DNA from 4 places in the Paenibacillus sp. Y412MC10 genome. Region 3 is predicted to be linked to each of the others. Evidence: predicted binding sites of a transcription regulator. Region 3 holds the regulator's gene; each other region holds the start of a gene.
The links. The regulator Rex, encoded in region 3, represses fermentation and respiration genes when NADH is low (regulators of the CRP and FNR family bind a similar motif). The targets are predictions, from matches to a motif close to TTGTGAAATATTTCACAA.
Positions count from the first base shown of each region.

Region 1: a site for Rex is predicted at 4,601-4,618, ahead of pflB (formate C-acetyltransferase). Genes of this name have one in related genera too.
Region 2: a site for Rex is predicted at 3,788-3,805, ahead of GYMC10_RS29900 (cytochrome ubiquinol oxidase subunit I). Genes of this name have one in related genera too.
Region 4: a site for Rex is predicted at 2,209-2,226, ahead of ric (iron-sulfur cluster repair di-iron protein). Genes of this name have one in related genera too.

Region 1 covers NC_013406.1:2,409,709-2,415,550, reverse strand. The annotation lists gene GYMC10_RS10355 (ABC transporter substrate-binding protein) at 1-1,286, opposite strand, end outside; gene pflA (pyruvate formate-lyase-activating protein) at 1,510-2,235, opposite strand; gene pflB (formate C-acetyltransferase) at 2,279-4,525, opposite strand; gene adhE (bifunctional acetaldehyde-CoA/alcohol dehydrogenase) at 4,845-5,842, opposite strand, start outside.
Region 2 covers NC_013406.1:6,758,253-6,764,094, forward strand. The annotation lists gene cydD (thiol reductant ABC exporter subunit CydD) at 1-1,300, opposite strand, end outside; gene cydB (cytochrome d ubiquinol oxidase subunit II) at 1,300-2,316, opposite strand; gene GYMC10_RS29900 (cytochrome ubiquinol oxidase subunit I) at 2,303-3,706, opposite strand; gene ade (adenine deaminase) at 3,994-5,796, opposite strand.
Region 3 covers NC_013406.1:2,574,067-2,579,908, reverse strand. The annotation lists gene GYMC10_RS11245 (AAA family ATPase) at 1-540, opposite strand, end outside; gene GYMC10_RS11240 (hypothetical protein) at 533-1,066, opposite strand; gene GYMC10_RS11235 (DUF5590 domain-containing protein) at 1,325-1,843, opposite strand; gene GYMC10_RS11230 (amidohydrolase) at 1,875-3,176, opposite strand; gene GYMC10_RS11225 (redox-sensing transcriptional repressor Rex) at 3,151-3,816, opposite strand; gene dinG (ATP-dependent DNA helicase DinG) at 3,882-5,842, opposite strand, start outside.
Region 4 covers NC_013406.1:3,242,607-3,248,448, forward strand. The annotation lists gene GYMC10_RS14135 (Ig-like domain-containing protein) at 1-2,029, shown strand, start outside; gene ric (iron-sulfur cluster repair di-iron protein) at 2,256-2,954, shown strand; gene GYMC10_RS14145 (methyl-accepting chemotaxis protein) at 3,157-4,026, shown strand; gene GYMC10_RS14150 (DUF421 domain-containing protein) at 4,208-4,930, shown strand; gene GYMC10_RS14155 (diaminopimelate epimerase) at 5,085-5,842, shown strand, end outside.

The DNA.
Region 1 (5,842 bases), 160 kb from region 3:
CCGCCGATCACCTGCTGGATTCCCATGCTCAGCGCCGTGTTTACGTCGGCTTGAACAAGCGCATCGAAAGCAGGGAAGGATTTGTTGATTTCGCTGACGCCTTTGAAAATGTCCTGCATCAGCGGATCATCCGACGTGGAATTCATCGTTTCCAGATCCATCTTCATCGCCGGCAGTACTCCGTCTTCCTTAAGCCCGCGCAGCTGCATTTCATCCGTCCACATATTTTTGATGAATTCTTTAACCGCTTGAAGCTTGCGAGGATCCTCTGCTACCGCCGCCGAGAAGCCATATCCGTTGTTAGCGTCCTGCATGACGATGACAGGGTCGCCTTCATTCACCGGAGGCAAATTGAAATATCCGATCTTGCCGACCATGTCGCCCGCTTGCGCCGGATCTCTAAATACGGAGTTCGCCCACGATCCGTCCATCATCATGACGGCTTCCCCGGTGATGATTTGATTTCTCATGTCCGCGTATTCAAAGCCGAGCTCGCCTTTTTTGAAGTACCCTTTCTCCACCCATTCCTGATGTTTCTTCACGCCTTCCACGACTTTCGGATCGGTCCATTTGGTTTCCCCGGTCTTGAAGCCGTAAGTTACCTCCGCTCCTGCATAATAACTCCACAGGTTATTCGTGGTCATGAGCGGAATCCATGCATCCTTGGAAGATTGCGCGAACGGAATTTTGCCGTCGGCCTTGATGGCTTCGGCGATCTGCTCAAGTTCCGCCAACGTTTTGGGTACGCTCAGACCTTTCTGGGCGAAGTAATCCTTGTTATAGAAAATACCTTCGATGGAACCGCCGATCGGCAATCCATAGATCTTGCCGTCATGCGTGAACGGGTCCAGTGTCGTAAATTTGTCCTTTATGCCGAGCTCATCCAGGATCGGGGTCAAATCGAGCATCAAGCCTTCTTTGGAATATACGCCTGCATCGGGGCTTCCGAATACGTCGAATACTTCCGGCGGCTTCCCGGCAGCCATCTCGCCTCTCAGTTTCTCTTTACGATTCACTTCAGAGTCTACAGCGTCCAGCTTGATTTTAAGCCCGGGCACCGCTTCTTCGGTTTTGCTGACCACATCGTTCAGCAATGCGAGACGGAACTTCTTGGATTCGCCTACTTGCGTATGGCGAATGGTGATTTCAAACGGCTCATTGCTCACCGTTCCTTCCGAGCCGCCCGACGGCTTTTCTGCCGCCTTGTCACCGCCGCCGCATGCAGACAAAAGCGTGGATGAGACGAACAAAAGCGACATGAATAATGCCAGACCCTTTTTCTTCATTGTCTTTGACCCTCCCGAAGTGTTTGTATATTGATAGGCGCTTTCCTTACATCTTCATTATAGAAAGCGATTCCACTTTACGATAGGTCGATATTTTTCTATCCAAGGGATAATATCCTCTACAAAAAACAATAACCCTTCCATAAAGAGGAAAGGTTATTGTTACTAATGATAACATATTATGTTTAATATTATACAACTAAAATGAGTTCAGAATCGACGGCTATTTCTCGGGAATTTCGCCAATCAACCGGTAGGCGCGTGCGACTTCTTCCTCGGACGGTGAAGGTACGCCTTCCAACGGATAGGCCATGCCGAGCTCCTTCCATTTGTACACGCCCATCTGATGGTATGGCAGGATCTCGAACTTCTCCACGCCGTGCAGCGTGCGGATGAATTGACCGAGCCCCACCAAATCGTCCTCGCTGTCATGGATGCCCGGCACGTAGACGTGCCGGATCCACATGTTCCGACCATGGTCGGACAGCCAGCGGGCGGTCTTCAGCGTCCTTTCATTGGACTTGCCTGTCAGCTTGATGTGCTTCTCATCGTTGATATGCTTCAGATCAAGGAGGACCAAGTCGGTATGCTCCAGCAATTCCGATATTTTATCCGGCTCGTTATACCCGTTGCTGTCCAGGGTCGTATGCAAATTCCAGCGGCGCTTCACTTCCTTGAACAGCTCCGTGACAAAAGGATACTGCAGCGTCGGCTCACCGCCCGAAACGGTGAGTCCTCCACCCGATGACCGGTAGTAGCTCAGATAGGGCTCTATCTCTCGCAGCACGTCATCCACCGTCATTTCATGTCCTTCATGAAGTCCCCAGGTATCCGGGTTGTGGCAGTATTGACACTTCAGAAGGCAGCCCTGCATGAAGAGCACAAAGCGGATACCCGGACCGTCCACCGTTCCGAACGTTTCTATGGAGTGTACATGACCTTTTAGCATGGTGCGTCATCCTTTCTGTATCCGCTATGGTTGTCTTCCATCCTTACATCGATCCGTGGAAGGTACGGTTAATGACATCGAGCTGCTGTTCGCGCGTCAGTTTGACGAAGTTGACCGCATAGCCGGATACCCGGATGGTTAACTGCGGATAATTCTCCGGATGCTCCATCGCATCGATCAGCTGCTCACGGTCAAACACGTTCACGTTCAAATGATGGGCCTTGCTGCCAAAGTAGCCGTCCAGCATGGCAACCAGATTGTTTACCCGAATGTCGCTTTCTTTGCCCAGGGCTTTCGGCACGATCGAGAACGTATTCGAGATGCCGTCCAGACTGTCCTCATAAGGCAGCTTGGCCACGGAAGTCAGCGAAGCGAGGGCTCCCTTCTTATCGCGTCCGTGCATCGGGTTTGCGCCCGGAGCAAACGGCTCGCCTGCTTTGCGTCCATCCGGCGTGGTTCCCGTCTTCTTGCCGTATACCACGTTCGACGTAATCGTGAGCACCGATTGGGTCGGCATGGCATCGCGGTAGGCTTTGTGCTTGCGGATCATGCTCATGAAGGCCTCGACCAGTTCAACGGCGATGCCGTCCACGCGGTCGTCGTTGTTGCCGTAGCATGGGAAATCGCCTTCGATTTCAAAATCCACCGCAATCCCTTGCTCATTGCGTACCGGCTTCACCTTCGCATATTTAATCGCGCTCAGCGAATCCGCTGCTACGGACAAGCCCGCTATGCCGCATGCCATCGTACGCAGGATATCGCGGTCGTGAAGCGCCATTTCAATCCGCTCGTAGCTGTATTTGTCATGCATGTAGTGAATCACGTTGAGGGTATTCATGTAGAGTTTCGCGAGCCATTCCATCATCGGCTTGAAGCGCTTCATGACCTCGTCATAACTCAGAACCTCAGCGGTGATCGCCGGATATTCCGGTCCGACCTGGGCGCCGGATTTCTCATCCTTCCCGCCGTTGATTGCATACAGCAGCGCTTTGGCCAGGTTCGCTCTGGCTCCGAAGAACTGCATCTGCTTCCCGATGCGCATGGCGGATACGCAGCAGGCGATGCCGTAATCGTCCCCATAGATCGGACGCATGAGATCGTCATTCTCATATTGGATCGAGCTCGTTTCGATCGATACCTTCGAACAGTATTTTTTGAAGGCCTCCGGAAGCTTCTCCGACCACAGCACCGTCAAGTTCGGTTCCGGCGCAGGTCCCAGATTGTACAAGGTGTGCAGGAAACGGAAGCTGTTCTTGGTTACTCTCGTTTCACCGTTCAACGACATGCCGCCGATGGATTCGGTCACCCACGTCGGATCGCCGCTGAACAGCTCGTTGTAATCCGGCGTGCGCAGGAACTTCACGATCCGCAGCTTCATGACAAAATGGTCTACCAGTTCCTGGGCTTTCTCTTCCGTCAGTATGCCTTCAGCCAAATCCCGCTGGATATAAATATCGAGGAAAGAAGATACCCGGCCAAGCGACATGGCAGCGCCGTTTTGCTCCTTGATCGCGGCCAAATAACCGAAATACAGCCATTGGAATGCTTCCTTCGCCGTATTCGCAGGTTTGGAAATGTCAAAGCCGTGCATGCCGGCCATTTCTTTCAGTTCCTTGAGGGCGCGCATTTGTTCGGACAGCTCTTCCCGCAGACGGATCACCGGCTCGTCCATAGCGTCCACTTCAAGCTCGCCAAGTTCTCTCAGTTTGTCCTGGATCAGCGCGTCCACGCCGTATAACGATACTCTGCGATAGTCGCCGATGATGCGGCCGCGGCCGTATGCATCCGGAAGACCCGTAATAATCCCGGCTTTGCGCGCTGCTCTCATCTCCGGAGTATAGGCATCGAATACGCCCTGGTTATGCGTTTTGCGGATGCCGTTGAAGATATCCACAACCGCCTGCGGCATTTCGAAGCCGTATGCGTTGCACGCATCAATCATCATCCGGATACCCCCGAAAGGCTGAATCGAGCGTTTGAACGGCTCATCGGTCTGCACGCCGACGACCTGTTCTTTATCTTTATCCAAGTAGCCAGGCTGGTGGGAGGTGATGGTGGAAGGCGTATGGACATCCACGTCCAAAACCCCGCCGTTATCCCTTTCCTTCTTGGTTAAATCCGATACGATATCCCACAGTGCCTTGGTGTTGTCCGTAGGTCCCGCCAAGAAATCATCAGAGCCATAATAAGGGGTAATATTCTCTGCAATAAAATCGTTAACGTCAATGCGCTTGGTCCATTTACCTGATTTAAAACCTTTCCAGCCAACTTCTTTTTCAATCACCGACATATTGAATCCCTCCTAGATTATGCTGCAGCTTGCAGGGACTGGCAGGGCCACACATTGATCTATCTCAGATCTTAAATGTGATTATTTTCACGATCAATGGCATCTCTGCCCCGCCATGTGCCTTCAAGCTTCTATATCAAAGATCTGAGATTCAGCTTTCTGCTACACCTTTATTGTAGTCCTGTTGATCCGCAGCATCTGTGATAAAAATCACAAAGTTGTGGTTATCCGTGATTTTTATCACTCTGATTCCGGGCTCCCCTGGCTTCTACCACCATTTATAATGGAATTTAGGCTCAGCCTTCTGTCCCTTTCCTGTTTAGAAAAGTCCATAGAAGGCGTTGCGATATACTTCTGCAAGCTCTGTCACCAGCGGCAGCTTGGGATTGCTGGTCGTGCACTGATCTTCGAAAGCCCGGTCCGCCAAATGCTCGACGTTTCTCTCGAAGTCCTGTGGATCGATGCCCAGCTGCTGGAACGATTCCTCGATGCCGAGTTTGCTGTTCAGCTCGCGGATGGCGGCGATCAGGCTGTTTACACCCTCCTCCGTCGTTCTTGCCGGCAGTCCAAGAATCCGTGCGATCTCGGCATATCTTTCATCGGCCACAAAGTGGGTGTACTTCGGCCATGCCGCGAATTTCGTTGGCTTCTTGGCATTGTAGCGAATGACGTGCGGCATCAGTATGGCATTGGTCCGTCCATGCGCCGTATGGTACTGTCCCCCCCATTTATGCGCAAGACTGTGATTGATGCCCAGGAACGCGTTCGCAAAGGCCATGCCTGCAAGCGTCGAAGCATTATGCATTTTCTCGCGGGCGAGTTTGTCGCCGGTCAGCGCCGATTGCTCAAGATACTGGAACACCAGCTGGATGGCTTTGATGGCAAGCCCATCCGTGTAATCGCTAGCCATCACCGATACGTAGGCTTCAATCGCATGCGTCAGGACGTCCATGCCGGTATCGGCCACCGCCGTTTTAGGCAAGGTGTACACGAATTCCGGATCGATGATCGCCACGTCCGGCGTCAGCTCATAGTCTGCCAGCGGGTATTTGGTATTTCCCTGCACTTTGTCCGTGATGACGGCAAACGAAGTTACTTCCGAGCCCGTTCCCGACGTTGTCGGAATGGCTACGAATTTCGCCTTCCGTCCCAGCTTCGGATATTTATAGACCCGTTTGCGGATATCCATGAATTTTTGCTTCAGGTTGTTGAAGTCCGTATCCGGATATTCATAGAACAGCCACATCGCTTTTGCGGCATCCATAGGCGATCCGCCGCCAAGGGCGATGATGCAGTCCGGCTGGAACCGTTCCAGCA
Region 2 (5,842 bases), 2.9 Mb from region 3:
CGCCTAACAGCTCGATCAGCGTGGATTTGCCGGCTCCGCTCTCCCCGACGATGCCGATCTTGCGTTGTCCCGGTATTCGGAAGGTGACGTCCTCCAATGACGCCGGCCCTTGTTCTTCGTGTCTGAGACCGATGCCGGAGAGCTCCAGCACGCTGCCCTTTTCCCATCGGAATGGTGGCTGCGGTCTGCGGCTGGGATCCGAGAAATTATTTTGAATTTTAAATGTTAGGCCCGTTGGGGTCCGTTTCATCGTTTCTGCCGCCGGGGTTTTAAGCACGCCCGTTGGCTCAAATAGACCCGTTCCGCTGACCGAACTCTCCGCAGCAACAGGACCCGTGCTTCCGTCCGAATGCCCCTTCCGGGCTTCCCGGATGATGGATTGCATCGCTTCCCCTGCCTGCTTGCCGTCCAGCGTGGCGTGGAAGTCCGCACCGACCATGCGCACCGGCAGGAAATACTCCGGTGCGAGGATCAGGATGAGCAGCGCGGGCAGCAGCTCCAGGCTGCCGTTAATGAGGCGCAGGCCCAGGTTGACCGCAACCGACGCCACGGACAGCATCGTAAAGAAATCCAGCGCAAAAGAGGACAGAAACGCCACGCGCAGCGTCCGCATGGTAGCTGCACGATACCCCTCGCTGACCTGCTGTATGCTCGCGCCGTGCTTGCGGCTCTGTCCCAGAAACTTCAGGGTGGTCAGCCCTCTCAGCGAATCCACGAAATGATTGGACAGCATCCGGTAGGAATCCAGCTGCCGCTCGGTCTGCTTTCTCGCGGCAAGTCCCACGAGAATGAGAAACACGATCAGGATCGGCATGGTCACCAGCAGAATAATGCCCGAGATCCGGTCCGTCATGAAAACGTACAGCCATACCAGCGCCGGGGTAATGCCCGCCCCCATCATGCGAGGTATGGTCAGCTCCGCATATTTGCGGAACTTGCCGATGCCCTCCAGCACAAGCGTAACCACATTGCCTGTTCCTTCCGACCGGACAAAGGACGGCCCGTTCCGAAACAGCTCCTCCAGCAGCTGCTTTCTCAGGCTCGTCCCCGTCTCCTCGGCAAAGCGCTGCGCGATTCCTTGCTGCACGACCGAGACCCCGTGGCGTGCCAGAAATGCAAGCAGGAACAAGGCAATGGTCTCCCCCTGCTCATGCAGCGTTGATCCCGCAAACAGGGCGGAAATGGCTTCCGCCAGCCATTTGGCTTGCAGAAGGATGGCCATGCTCTGTGCCAGGGTACATGCGGCGACAAGGAAGAATACCGTCTTGGCGCCTTTGTATCCCAGCAGATCTTTTCCCATCAGTACTCCAGATGCTCCTTCTCATGTACCCGTTTGTGGAAAACGAAGTAACTCCAAATTTGATAGCCCAAAACAAACGGCAGCAGCGATACGGCCACAATCGTCATGATCTTGAGGGAATACGGTCCGGAGGCCGCATTATAAATGGTCAGGTCAAATGCAGCGTTGATGGAGCTGACCATCACGCGCGGGAACAAGCCCACGAACACGGACGTTACCAAGAGTGCGATGACCGCGCCGGTCATCCCGAAAGCCCAGCCGTCCCGCTTGACGTTCATGAAATATCCGCCCAGCAGGAATGCAAGCAGGGCCAGCACCAGCAGGACGGTTAACCCCACGCCGCGCTTCTCGAAGATATCGGTCATGAAATACGTCATCACCCCGAACGCCACGAACAGGGCCGCAACAGGAATCAGGAGTCTCCGGGCCATGCGGCGCGCCCGTTCCTGGAGATCCCCCAGCGTGCGCAGCGTCGTGAACATCAAGCCATGCAGCAGGCAGAGCATCACCATCGTCAACCCGCCGACCACGGTATAGAGATTCACGACATCGAAGAATCCGGCATGCAGCTGCATCTCTTCGTTAATCGGAAGCCCCTGGATCAGGCAGGCAAACACTACGCCGAGCAGGAATGGCGGAAGCACGCTTCCGGTGAAGATTGCTCCGTCCCATACCCGTTTCCAGCGGACATCGCCCACCTTGCCGCGGAATTCAAATGCCACGCCGCGCCCGATCAAGGCCAGCAGAAGAAAGACAAGCGGAATGTAGAACCCGCTGAACAGCGTGGCATACCAGTTCGGGAAGGCCGCGAACATCGCGCCGCCCGCCGTCAGCAGCCAGACCTCGTTGGCGTCCCAGAACGGGCCGATCGAGTTGATCAGCACCCGGCGCTGGGTATCGTTTTTGGCCAGCAGCTGCGTGGACATCCCGACTCCGAAATCGAAGCCCTCCAAGAAGAAGAACCCGATAAACAACACGGCGACGAGCACAAACCACAGTTCGTTAAGAGACAGCATTGTAGTCCTCCTTATTAAACGGATCGCTTGCGTGGTGATCGTCTTCCTCCGCCGCATACGGTCCTTTCTTAATGACTTTGATGAACAGATAGGCCATCACGGCTGCCAGCACCGCATAAATGGCGGTAAACATGATGAGCGAGAACAGGATCGAGCCTGCGCTTACGTTCGGCGAAACGCTGTTCTCCGTGGTGATCAGCCCGAATACCGTCCAAGGCTGGCGGCCGATCTCCGTCATGATCCATCCCGACGTGTTGGCGATGAACGGCAGGGAAATGCCAAACAGCATCAGTCTGAGGAACCATTTGCCGGCCTTCTCGACTTTTTTGCGCAGCATCAGCCACGCTCCGTACAATCCCATGAGGATCATGACGCTGCCGGCGGCCACCATAATCCGGAAGCTCCAGAAGGTGGTGCGGACCGGCGGAATATAGTCTCCAGGGCCGTATTCCTGCTCATACTGGGCTTGCAGCTCCTTCATCCCGATGACTTCGCCGGAAAATTTGCTGTAGGACAAGAAGCTGAGCAGATACGGGATTTTGAATTCTATCGTGTTCTCCTGCTTATCCGGATCGATGGCCGCAATGACCGTCCAAGGCGCGGGATCGTCGCTCGTTTCCCACAAGCTCTCGGCGGCGGCCATCTTCATCGGCTGCGTATCCACCAGATACTGCGCCTGCTGGTGGCCGAATACCGCAACCAGAATGGAGGTGATGAGACCCACCACGATGGCGATGTGGAATGATTTTTTGAAGAAATCCAAATCCTGCTTCTTCAGCAGTTTATACGCGCTTACCCCCGCTACCAGGAAAGCCCCGGTTGCCAGTGCCCCGAAGATCGTGTGCGGAAATTCCACCAGCAGCTGACCGTTCGTGATCAGCGCGAAGAAATCGTTCATCTCCGCCCGTCCATTGTTGATCTCAAAACCGACCGGACGCTGCATGAACGAGTTCGCTGCCAGGATCCAGAAGGCGGACATCAGGGTGCCGAAGGACACCAGCCAGATGCTGAGCAGATGGACCTTCTTGGATAACCGGTCCCACCCGAATATCCATAGCCCGATAAACGTCGACTCAAGGAAAAACGCCAGCAGGGCTTCGATCGCAAGCGGTGCGCCGAACACGTCCCCGACAAAGCGCGAGTAATCCGACCAGTTCATCCCGAACTGGAATTCCTGCAGAATCCCTGTCACAACCCCGACTGCAAAGTTGATCAGGAACAGCTTTCCCCAGAACTTGGCCATTTTCTTGTAGACTTCCTGGCCCTTGACAACATACATCGTCTCCATGATGGCGATCAGAAACGCCAATCCGATGGATAACGGTACGAAAATAAAGTGAAAAATGGTTGTCGATGCGAATTGAATTCGCGCCAGCATAACCGGATCCATAAAAGATACCCCTTCCTTTAGCTCACGTGATCACTTCAAATTTGATTCTTTTTGTATTGTCGCAGACCGCGTCCTAAAGGATTGTGATAAACATCACAATATAATGGCCGAAATAGGTGAAAAAGTTATCAATTTGTGACGAAAATCACTAAGTAGGTAATGGATTATGTGAGGATTATCCATGGGAGCGTGGCTTGCGGCATCCACTCACAGGCTAAGCCCAGTATTTACGCACCAAAAAAGCAGGTTAGCTATGTAGGCCAACCTGCTTTAATGTATGTGCCACCTTATTGAACCGGACCGATCTCCGTCTCGATGAGCTTGAATTCAGTCACGTCCGCGATCCCGCGATTGGTAATGCGGATCTCCGGAATGACCGGAAGCGCAATGAGCGAGAACGTCATGAACGGCGCATGGATGGAGCAGCCGAGCTGTTTCCACGCTTCCTCCAGGGCAGCGACTTCCTCGGCCACGACCTCGACTGGACGGTCCGCCAGCAAGCCCGCAATCGGCATCGCCACCTTCGCCAGCACCTGGCCGTTCTGCACCACGATCATGCCGCCTCCGCATGCTGCCAGCTCGTTCGCCGCAAGCGCCATATCCTCGGCGTTCGTGCCCATCACAAGCAGGTTGTGGCTATCGTGCGCCACCGTGGAAGCAACCGCGCCGGACTGTAGTGCGAAGCCGCTCGCAAAGCCGAGCGAGATTTGCCCGGTTGCGCCGTGGCGCTCGATGCATGCCAGCTGAACCACGTCTTGGCCCAGGTCCGGCTGGATGACGCCCTGCTCCACGGCGAGCACCGCGGTCATTTTGGCGGTACGGGCACTGTTCTCGATGACGCGCACCACGTTCACTTCCGTACGCGCCGCATCGAACTTGCTGCGCAGCAAAAAGTCGTCGGCGGTAAGCGAACGCTGCAGCCGAACCGATTGAAAGGCCTTTTCCGGATACGAATACGCCGGGAACGCCTTCACGAGACGGCCGTTCTCCGCGACCACTTCGCCGTCCGTGATCACCACCGAAGGCACCATGCTCTTCAGATCGTCAATGAGCAAAATATCAGCCGTTTTGCCTGGTGAAATGCTGCCGAGCTCCATATCCATGCCGAAATATCGAGCCACGTTGATCGTGCCCATCTGGATCGCCGTAACCGGGTCCACGCCCTCCTCCATGGCGCGGCGGACCACATGGTTCATATGGCCGAGCCGCAGCAGCGTCTGCGGATACACATCATCCGTGACCAAGGAGATATTGTCGGTACGTACCTTGTCCTCCGTTACCACCTTAATCACTTCCTTCACATCCTGCCAAGCCGAACCTTCGCGGATCATCAGATGCATACCGAGGCGAACCTTTTCCAAAGCCTGCTCTCTCGTTACGGTCTCATGATCGGAGCTGACGCCGGTTGCCAGATAGGCTTGTAGCATCCGGTCGTCCTCTGCCGGAAAATGCCCCGTCACCGTCTTGCCCGCACGCAGCGTGGCTTCGATCTCTCCGCTCATGGTCGGATCGCCGTATACGACGCCCGGGAAGTTCATCACTTCGCCAAGCCCCGCGACGCCGGGCCAGGTCAGCCCTTCCTCGATATCGGCTACGCCCAACTGCGCCCCGGCATCCTCCAGATCGAACGTCGCCGGTACGCAGGAAGGAATGGTGGTGAACACCTTCATCGGCAGCTGCTGCCCTTCCTCGTGCATCCAGCGCACGCCCTCCATGCCGAACACGTTGGCGATCTCATGGGGATCCATATAAACCCCGGTCGTTCCCGTAACGATGGCCGCTTTGGCAAACTCCGTTACGGTCAGCATCGTGCTCTCCACATGCATATGGCCGTCCAGCAGACCCGGCGAGATGAAGCGCCCATTCGCTTCGATCACCTGCGTCCCCTCTCCGATCGTATGATCGGCGCTGCCGATATAAGCGATGCGCCCGCACGCCATCGCCACGTCTATCCGTTCCTGAAGCTCGCCCGTAAACACATTGACCAGCGTGCCGTTTTTGATGACCAGATCGGCTGGCTCTTGTCCTAAAGCAACCTTCCCCAGCTGCCGGCTGACCTCGTATCGTTTCTGTCTCTGGATTGAACTCATGATGATTGCACGCTCCCCTTTTTTTAGATATCAGAAAGTATAAACT
Region 3 (5,842 bases):
GACGTCGATCTCATCGATGAAGATGATGGCATTTTGCTTGTTTTCTTTGGCCGCGCGGTTGCGGGCATCCTTGAACAAATCCCGGATACGCCCTGCACCGACGCCGACATACATCTCCACGAATTCACTGCCGGAAGCAGCGACAAATATAGAATCGGTATAATGGGCAGCGGCCTTGGCCATCAAGGTCTTCCCTGTTCCCGGAGGCCCTGTGAGAAGAATCCCCTTCAATGGACGTATGCCGAATTTCTTGATGTCTTCGTGACGAATCAGAAAATCCAATGCTTCCCGCAGCTCCTGCTTAGCGTTATCCTGCCCGCCGATTTCCTCGAACGTCAGCTTGGCCGGCCCGCTCTTCTTCCGCTTTCGCTCATTTCCGGCACCAACCGCGATGCCGCCCTTCATCTTGGCTATAAACAGCAAGCCGCCTACGAGTCCTGCAGCTATTAAGAGAGGCACGATGTTCACGCCGACAAACACAAGGAATACCAACAAAACCGGAATGAAACCTAACATAATTTCTTTAGCTAATTTAGGCATGATTCCACACCTCCATTTTGCCAGGTTGACGCGGCAAGATTATAAATTTACCAGACTTGCCGTCCGACAAGCTGACATAGACATTGGTGTCATCGATCGTTGCTTTTGCTTTCAAATTCGGCGACTGGGCAGCCAACTGCTCGAGCGATGATTGAATATCGGTATACTGCTTATTGTCCATCGCTTCGGCAACCGACAGCATCGCTTGCTCCCACCATTGATCCAATGCTTCCGAGGAATGGTCCTCCACCTGGATTCTCAATTCCCGCTTGCCGATCACGGACTTGCCTTCCTGCTTAATATGCTGAACCAAACCTTGTAAATTCGCATCCGGAGCCAAATCAAGATTCAAAGTCACGGTATCCTGTTTAATATCTATATGAGAACTTTTCACGCCGTCGTATTGTGACACAACAGTTGCGAGCGGATTCTGCAAAGCCATCTGCCGATACAGAAACCAACCGCCAAAGAGGACCGATGCTGAGATCACGACAGTCAGCATGATAGGTACAATGCGCAGTTTCATGAAGTTCCTCCTTCAATTTCGATATGAAATTTTGTATAGCAATTGCAGCACAATAATACATATAACAACGATATATAGTGACGCATGTAATTGATCTGCTCAATTCGTACAAGTACGAGTATATCACATCTTATATACTTTTTCATGCTTGTCTGTGAAAATATTTAGAACAGTTTTACCAATTTATTTCTGTATGCGCTTACATATTTATGTGCCAAAGAGGCATCCCTATAAGGGGACGCCTTTTCATTTGTTTTTTTATTGATTAGGAAGAATAATATCATTTCCGATGGCGTTTCCGTCTTGAAAACGATAGAATCTGTAACCGCGCTGACCGTTGTTTTCATATTGCAGCTGCCAGGCATACTCGCCTTCATACATTCCCGGCAGCAATCGCTTGATGACCGCACCCGGCATTTCGTTTCGGATCTGGTCCCGCATCACGGCCTCTGACATGCCCGTATTCAATAACACCGACTGAACGGCATCTGCCCCTTCAACAGGAACGTTATCGTCCGTAAACTTCACCCAGACCATGCGGACTTGATTGTCTTTATCTTTCCCGCTGACCACCCAATAGTTATTGTCCTCGCCCCATACCGATTTATAGGTCTTGTCGGACGAGACCAATTGGCCATGCTGTTTCGCTGCAAGGATCGCCATTCTTTCTTCATTCCACGTATCTTTCATAACATAGGAATAATAGAGCTGTAGGCCAAGCAATAATAGCAGGACGCCGGACACGCTTAGCAATATCCACTTCGTTTTTTTCTTCAAATCCGTCTTCCTCGCTCCCCTTGATTATTCCCTAGAGGGTTGTAAGACGCTCAAATGCACGCTGCGCTTCCCGGCGGATGCGTTCCTCGTCGAGAGTAAGGCTCGCGCCATTCTTCACCACCTGCTTGCCGTCAACCCATACATGCTCTACATCCTTCGCGCTGGCAGAGTAGATCGCGTGAGAAATATAGTCGGTCCGCGGAAGGAAATGCGCCTGATCCGTATTCAATGCGATCATATCGGCTTTCATCCCAACCGCGAGCATACCGATATCCTCAAGGAAAGCGGACTTGGCTCCGTACTCCGTACCCATTCGAAGCGCTTCGGAGGCCGGAATGGCTGTCGGATCCCCGCTCACTCCTTTATGGATCAGGGCAGCCAGCCGCATCTCTTCGAACATATCCAGGTTATTGTTGCTAGCAGGTCCGTCGGTACCGAGCGACACCGTTATGCCGGCTTTGAGCAGCGCAGGTACGCGGGCGACTCCGCTCGCAAGCTTCAAATTGCTTCCGGGATTATGCGATACGGCTACTTGATGCTTGGCCAAGACTTCGATTTCTTCATCGGTCAGATGAACGGCATGCGCAAGGAGCGTAGGACGGGAGAACATGCCCAGCTTCTCCAAATGGGCAACGGGGCGAAGCCCGTAGTCCTTAACATTCTGAGCCACTTCCGTTTCCGTTTCGGACATATGGGTATGCAAAGGCAGGTTCAAGTCATGGGATGCTTGAACGAATTTTTCGATGAAATCCGGCGGGCAGGTATAAGGCGCGTGCGGCGAGATCATCGTCGTAATTCTGCCGTCAGCCTTGCCATGCCAATCCTTCGCGAATGCCACCGCCTCATCCAGCTTCTGCTGCTGTACCTCGGGCGGGCATAAACCGATTACGCCGCGCGTCAGGACGCCGCGCATTCCCGAGTCCTGGACAACCTTCGCGACCTGATCCATATGGTCATACATATCCACAAACGTCGTGGTTCCGCCCTTGATCATCTCCAGCACGGAGAGCGATGTGCCCCAATATACGTCGTCTGACGTGAATTTGGCTTCCATCGGCCACATTTTTTCCTGAAGCCATACCTGCAGCGCCAGATCGTCCCCATAGCCGCGAAGAAGCGACATGGCGGCATGTCCATGCGTGTTCACCAATCCAGGCAGGAAGAACAGATGGGTTCCGTCGATAATCTCTGTTCCCTCTTCCACGACGGGCTCCTCTTCGCCCAGGTACGTGATCCGGTCGTTCTCGACCACCATATATCCGCGCAGCACGGATCGGTCTTCCTCCAGTACTGCAAACGTTCCGTTCTTAACCATCCACTTCGTTGTTGTCATGTGCTGCATCCTCCTTGCCGTTATCCAAATAATAGGCCAAACTTTGCAAATCCGTTGTAAAATCAGCCGTATGAATCCGGATATGGGCTGGGGCTTTCAGGATGGTTGGCGCAAAGTTCAGAATCGCCTCGATCCCTGAGGCGATAAGCTGATTCGCTACGTTCTGCGCTTCGAAATCCGGAACGGTAATAATCCCGATTCGAATGCCGTGCTCATGAACCGTCTTCTCCAGCTCTTCCATCGGCTGTACGACCAAATTGTTAATTTTCATACCAACTTTGGGAGAATACGAATCGAAAATCGCCACAATCTTCATATTATCCTTCAGGAATGCATTGTAATTCGATAATGCATGTCCAAGATTACCGGCCCCGACCAATGCGACATTGATCTTCTGGTCCAGCTTCAGAATCTGGCGAATCTTCTCGATCAGATAAGAAACATCATATCCGATCCCTTTCCGTCCAAAATCACCGAAATACGCCAGGTCCTTACGAATTTGAGCAGGATTGAGGTCCAGCTTCTGTCCCAATTCCTGGGAGGAAACCGTAGAAACCTCCCTCTTCTGAAGCTCATTCAAATAGCGCAAGTATACAGGTAATCTGCGGACCACGGCTTCCGAAATTTTTTCCGATTTCATGCATGCTCCCCCTAATAATAGGTTAATAACCACATCTTTTTTTGTTGATCGTGCTTGGTTTCACTTTATTCCGCTTGGTTTCCCGCGCTTGCCTCTTCCTGCAGCCATTCCGAAATTCGGGGAACGATCCCCTCTGTCGGCATGTGCTCCATCTTCGGCCCCGGCAAGGAATATAAGAAATACTTCCCGTAATAGGATTCAATGACCCGGGTATCGTACACGATCACGATCCCTTTATCTTGTGCTGTTCGCACCAGACGCCCAAACCCCTGTTTGAAACGAATGACCGCTTGCGGAACCGAAAGCTTCATGAAGGGATTCTTCTTCTGCTGCTGCAGCAGTTCGCTCTTGGCTTCGACCAAGGGGTGATTCGGCGGCTGGAACGGCAGCCGGACGATGGCAAGACAAGTCAGCGCCTCACCCGGAATGTCTACCCCTTCCCAGAAGGAGCTGGTGCCCAGCAGCACGGAAGCGCTGCTGTCCTGAAATCTTCGGATTAACTTGGTACGGCTGGTCCCGTCCATACCTTGTCCCAATACCGTGATGTCGCTTGATGCCAGCGCTTCTTTCAGCGGCTCGTGCACCTGGCGCAGCATCCGGTACGAAGTGAACAGGACGAGCATGCGGCCATGCGTAGCGACGGCCGTATCGGCCAAAGACTTCACGAGCGTATTCACAAAGAGTGCATCCCCGACCGATCCCTTCACGCTCGGAAAATCACGCGGCACGACAAGAAGGGCTTGTTCCCTGTAATTAAACGGGGACGGGAGCTGAACCGTGTTCAGGTTCCCCGCTTCAGCCGCTTCCTGAAGACCCAGGTTCTCGATCATGAACTGAAACGATTTGTCCACCGACAAGGTCGCCGATGTCAGAATCACGCTTTGTTTCTTGTCAAAAAACAATTCCTTCAAATGAGAGCTCACGTCGACGGGCACGGCATACAACTGCAGCGATTTGCTGCGGAAATTGCCGTTCGCCTCCATCCAGTATACCGTGCCCTCATCGTTCAGGGCCATGAAGGAGCGCAGGTCTTCGCGATGCGCGGCCAGGTCCTTAAACAGACCCGAAAGGTCGGTTAACAGGCTGTCCGCGCTGTAGTCATCCAAATCTTCCTTCATTTCGGCGATCAGCTTATCGCCCTTGCGCACGACATCGCCCAGCGTCAGATGAATTTGATGCTCCAGTTCGGCCATCGAATCCCAATCCTTCGGCTTCTTCAGCGGGGACAGGCGGAGCGAGAATTGGCCGGCATCTCCCGGAGAAGCGTCTCCGCGTTCCGGAAGCAGTCCGAACAATTGATCGCTGAGCCGATCCCAATTCTCTTTTACGGTAATCAGGTCCGGATACAAACGGTCGATGACGGAAGACCATTCGACTGCCTTCTCGTGCGGCGAAGCTTGCAGCAGCTGGCGCAGAGCCGGGAGCTGCCCGCTTCGGCTGTCTTTGTACAAACGGGTCAAGGTATGGACCACCGAAAAATACTTCATCTGCAAGCCAAGGTGCTTGCCGGCGACATCCTCAAGATGATGCGCTTCGTCGATGACGAGGCGCTCATAGCTTGGCAGCAGCTGATGATTCGCCTTCACGTCGGTGAACAGCTTCGAATGGTTCGTAATGACGACATCCGCGATGCCTGCTTCATGCTTGGCCCTGTGATAGTAGCATTTGCGGAACCAAGGGCAGGCGCGTCCGAGGCAAGAATCCGAATCGCTGGAGATGGTCTCCCAAAAATCCCCTCCGCGTCCGCCAAGGTTTAGCTCTTCATCATCCCCGTTCTCCGTCTGGGTTAGCCAGACCAGCATCTGGGCCGCCGTGATTACGTCTTCCTTCGGGGAATGAAAATCTCTTCTATTTATTTTATGTTCAAATTTTCTCAAACACAAATAATGTCCCCTGCCCTTGAAAATGGCCGCCTTAAAAGGAAAAGGAACAACCTGGGTGAGCAGGGGAATATCCCGGTCACGCAGCTGTTCTTGAAGGTTGATCGTATGCGTGCTCACCATAACCTTCTGTTCCTGCTTCACGC
Region 4 (5,842 bases), 670 kb from region 3:
AGTGTACGAGGTAACGACGCTTGCCGACTCGGGAGCGGGGTCGCTTCGTGACGCGGTCAGCGCCGGGAACCGGACCGTCGTATTTAAAGTCGGCGGCGTGATTCAGCTGAAATCCCCACTGAAGATTCTCGGAGACAACCTGACGATTGCCGGTCAAACGGCGCCGGGCGATGGGATTACGGTTATCGGGTATCCAACGTCCTTCGATGGAAACAACCTGATCATCCGTTACATGCGCTTCCGGCTGGGCGATATGAATGAAACGGAAGCAGACTCTTTTGGCGGACGGTACAAGAAAGACATTATCATTGACCACTCCTCGTTCAGCTGGTCCGTTGACGAAGTGCTCAGCCCTTACGGCAACGAAAATGTCACCGTGCAGTGGTCGATCATCGCCGACGCCATGCATATTAGCAGACACGTCAAAGGCAGACACGGGTACGGCGGGATATGGGGCGGAAAGAACACCAGCTTCCATCATAACTTGATCGCTCATAATTCCAGCCGTAACCCGGCGTTTGACAGCACGGCCGGCAACTCCCATGATTTCCGAAATAACGTGGTATACAACTGGGGTTTCTTTGCTTCGTACGGAGGCAAAGGCGCAGTTACCAATATCATCAACAATTATTACAAGCCCGGCCCGGAAACGGAAGTCGTTCGGTTTATGAATGCGGAGAGCACCGGAAGTTACTTTATCGACGGCAACGTCATGGACGGGTATCCGGAATATACGCAGGATAACTGGTCCGGCGTTCATAAATACCCAAATTACGTGAAGCTGGAAACTCCCGCTTCCTTTGCCAATCCATTGCCGACCGAATCCGCCGAAGAGGCTTATGAAGCGGTCATGCAAAGCGCCGGAGCCACCCTGCCGAAGCGGGATGCCGTCGATGCCCGGATCATCCAGGATGTGATCCACCGAACCGGCATGCATATTAACTCCCAGAATGAGGTGGGCGGATATCCGCTCGTGGAGCCGGTTGTTTCCACAATAGAAGATGACGATCAAGATGGAATGCCGAATGATTGGGAGATCGCCCACGGGCTGGATCCGAAAGATCCGAGCGACCGCAATATGACCAAAAACGAAGGATTTACGAATCTGGAGCTGTATCTGAATTCCATACCAGGAAACGGATCGGCCAATCCCTCAGCGGTCATTACCGCCCCGGCAAACAACACGGTGGTAAAAGCCGGCTCGAACGTCACGATTGAAGCGTCCGTTTCCGATGAAGACGGCAGCGTAACCAAGGTGGAGTTTTACCGAAACGGAGAAAAGGTTGGGGAGGACGAAAGCATGCCGTTCCGCTATCAGTGGACGGATGTTGCGGATGGCACCCATTACTGGGCCGCAAAAACGATCGACGATACAGGCACGATGGCATTCTCAACGAGCGTGGTCGTTCATGCGAACACTAAAGGGAGCATCAGGCCTTGGAAATCGGCCGATGTCGGCAGTCCGGGAATTCCGGGACACACGCAGCTCGGCGGCGAGCCGGGCGAAGTGACCGTCAAATCCGCGGGTGATATCGGCGGCACGAAGGACGTCTTTCATTTTGCATATCAGAAGGTAAAGGGAGATGCTGAAATCGTTGCCCGGATTGAAAGCATCACTCCTACGAATGAGGAAGCGGAAGCCGGGATCATGTTCCGCGAGAGCCTGAAAGAGGATGCCCTGTTCGTTTCCCTTGTTGTCCCTTATATTCGTACTGGGAAAAGAGGCGTAACCCTTAGTCGCGCCGAGGAGGGCGGCGAGGTCGCGAGGATTCAGCCGGATCAGGAATTTCAGCTGCCATATTGGATCAAGCTTGTCCGCAAGGATAATCAATTCACATCGTTCGTTTCTCAAGATGGAACCAGTTGGACCACGGTTGGAAACGTCCAAGTCGATTTGCCGAAGCAAGTCTATGTCGGGCTTGTGGCGGATGCGTCTAAAGTTAACAATGAGACGTGGAAATACAATACTTCCACATTTTCCAATGTAAATATCTCGGCGAAGACAGGCATCGGTCCGAAGGCCGAGTAATGTGAACGATGACGAAGAAACTGGGCAGCTTTGAGAACAAAACAGGGATGATTTCATCCATGATTGTTGTTGTCCTGGGTCCCGTTGTCCTTTCGATACTATCGTTCACATAGTGTTACATTTCAGTATGACTGCAATCACATATGCGGGGATGGGAGTTTCATATACTTGAGTTGTAAGAGTGAAAAAGTTCACAAACACGTATTTAGTCTAGGGAGGTTTGAATATGAGTTCATTCACGCTTCAGAGCCAAGTATCCGATATTGTGACATCCATCCCGCAAACCGCGGATTTATTTCGATCCCTCCGCATCGATTTTTGTTGTGGCGGCCAGGTGCCTTTGGAAGAGGCAGCCAAGCAGCGTCTTTTGGATCCAGCCGCCGTTCTGGAGCAGGTTCGGTCCGTAGAGAGCAAGTTTGCCGATTACCAGGAAAGCCGTCCCGCTTCATTGAAGGAATCCGAACTGATTGATCACATCCAACAAAAACATCATGCCTTCCTCCGTGATGAATTACCGGCATTAACGCCCTATGTAACGAAATTGGCCCGTGTGCATGGTGAGCACCATCCCGAGCTGCTTCGCGTGCAGGTGCTCTTCACGGAATTGAAAAAGGAGCTGCTAGAGCATACGAAGGACGAGGACGAACGTGTATTTCCGCTCATCTTGAAATTTGTGGCGGACCCTAGCCACCAAGCGGCAGCAGAGCTTAAGCCGCACGTGTCCGAACTGGAGCATGAACATGCTCATGCCGGCAGCTTGCTGCAGGAGCTGCGGGACGTAACATCCGATTTCGAGCTTCCGGCTGATGCCTGCGGTACGTATCGGCTTGTCTTTCAACGGTTAGCCATGCTTGAAAAGGACACGTTCGAGCATATCCATCTGGAAAACAACATATTGTTTGAGCGGCTGCGACAAGCGGTATAACCTTTCGACAACGTCCCTTCCTCACCGAATGAGGAAGGGATTTTTATTGTTCCAGCCCATCATCCTGCTCAACGATTCGCTGCATTCGGACGATAAATATAGTGATCAGAAGGGAAGATGCAGTTCCCAATGATACGCCAATAAGCTTGATGACACGGTATGGCGGACAATAGCACCCATATGAAGGGTTGGGGGAGATAGCATGAGCAATGTTACTGAAGAACAAACACAGCACGAGATGATAGGGGCCTTTGTCAAGGTAGCTCCACTTCTGAAAAGTCTTACGAATGATGACATCACGATTGGCATTTACGACACGGAAAAGCTCATCATCAACATTCCGGGAAGAACCTTTTCGCTGAATGTCAAGCCTGGGGACCCGCTCGTGGAGGGGGATATCGTAACCGATGCCATCCGCAATAATAAAGCTTTATCGGCAGTCGTTCCGAAAGAGCTGTTTGGATTTCCGCTTGCTGCACGGGCGATCCCGCTGCATGACGAATTTGGCAGGGTAATCGGCGGCGTAGGCATGGGTACAAGCCTCGAAAAAGCGAATATGCTGTTTGAGATGGCCGAGAGCTTTTCCGCAATTGTCGAGCAGACCACCGCATCCATTGAAGATATTAGCCAATCCATCGCCCGACTTACCGATCGGGTGTCGGACGTAACCGGTCAAATGTCGGAGGTTAGCTCCAGTGCGCAGCAGATCGGCAAGATTTCCACCGTCGTGAAGGAAATTTCGGATCAGAGCAGCATGTTAGGCCTTAATGCTTCTATCGAAGCGGCAAGGGCTGGGGAAGTTGGTAGGGGTTTCTCGGTCGTTGCCGATGAGATTCGGAAGCTGGCGACAAGCTCCAAAGAGAACGTGGACCAGATTAATGGCATCACCAAGCATATTCAGGAATTTTTACAGCGGCTCAATCATGCTTTTGCCGATATCCACACGCTGACCGATACCCAGTCAAGGACGATTCAGGAGTTCTCGGCAACGATTCATGAGATTAGCATCAAGGCTGAGGAACTGGCACAGGTTGCTGAAGAAACCTTGTATTCCAAAGAAAATAAGCAATAGGATAACTGAAACTCTCCTAATTCTTTAATTTTATTTTGCAAGGAAGAAGAAATACGCTGATGTATTTCTTCTTTTTTTATTTGATTGATGATCTCCCTTATATACTCGATCTTGTATAGAGATTGCAGCATAAGGGGAACTTACTGAATATGTCAGATTTTGTGGGAAAGGGCTGAAGGTATTGGATTTTTTTGAAAGCCAAGAAACGCTGACGTCCGTCCAATGGATCTTAAGAGGCATCGTTAGCTTTGTTTTTTTACTTTTAGTAGCGAAAGTAATGGGACAGCGTTCCATTTCTCAATTAAGATTTCTAGATTTCATTGTCGCTCTCATTCTCGGCAATATAATAGCTCACCCGCTCTCAGACGAGGAATTGGGCTTGGAAGGATCTATGATCACCACCATCGTGATCATTGTGCTGTATGTTGCGGCGACATGGTTGAGCCTGAAGTGGCCGTTCATCAAACGTTATATAGATCCGCCACCCATCACGCTCGTTAAAAATGGACTCATCCAATTCCATAACTTGTCTAAAGCTAGGATCTCTGTCGATTATTTATTCTCCGAGCTTAGAAAAGAGAAAGTAGAGGATATACAGAAAGTATCGCTGGCTTTGTGGGAACCGGGGGGAACCATTTCCGTATTCGTGGACACTCCATACCAACCGGTTACTCCGTCTGATATGAACATAGTGACCCAACCATTTACGATCTCGAGGCCGATTATCGTGGATGGAAAAATCGATATGCTGCTCCTTCAGGAAATCGGTAAGGATCTTGATTGGCTCAAATCAAAAGTAACGCCCGTTCATAAGAATATTCAAGATGTGGCATTAGCCACCATTAACGATCATGAAGACTTGCGCTTTTATTCCATCCAAGGCAGCCAATATACGCATAAATAACTCTTCCGATGATGACGTCGAAAGAGTTTTTTTCTTGCTAAAATGTTGACTATTTCGAAAAGCCATGCTATATTCTCATCATTCTTAATCGTAATAATTACGATTAGAGAACATCAATCCAACTGGCAATCCATTGGAACAGAGGGAGCCCGTGATGAAGCAGAAGATCGATTTTGTGAAATGCAATCCCACGCAGAACATGACGATTCTCATTAACACCAAGCTTCCGCCCGATGAACATAAACGCGTCGCTGCTAAAATCATGTCTTACGACAATGTTTATGCTGAGCAGGTTGGTTTTATCGAACAATCCATGAAAGATGATGCGGATGCGTTTCTGCGGATGGCAGGAGGTGAATTTTGCGGGAATGCTTGCATGGCCCTAGCGGCATACCTGGCTGAGGTCCAGGGGATAAAACGACATCTAACAACTGAGTTTCGACTAGAGGTTTCAGGGGCGGAGCGGTTAGTGTCATGCCATATAACAAAAAACAAGGAGGATTATCGCTGCAGGGTCAACATGCCGCTTCCGGTGAGAATTGATCAAACGATCCTTCAAGACGGGTGCTCCCTTGTTGATGCGGTTGTCGTTCGATACAAAGACTTTGTTCATTTTGTGATTGAAGTGGAGCGCTTCGATGCGCAAATGAACAGCAGCATGTTGGCCATGGCCAAGCACATCGGACCCTTTCTCGATGCAAGAATGGTTGGAATCCTGTTATACAACTCCCGCATTAGGGAACTGACTCCGCTCATTTATGTACCGGAGCTTAATAGCGCGGTGTGGGAAAGAGGTTGCGGATCTGGCACCGCTTCCGTAGGCGCCTACTTAGCTTGGAAGCATAAGAGGGGTGTCGAGGCTTCCATCAAACAGCCCGGCGGGACGATTCATGTAAAGGCCCTATTTGATCA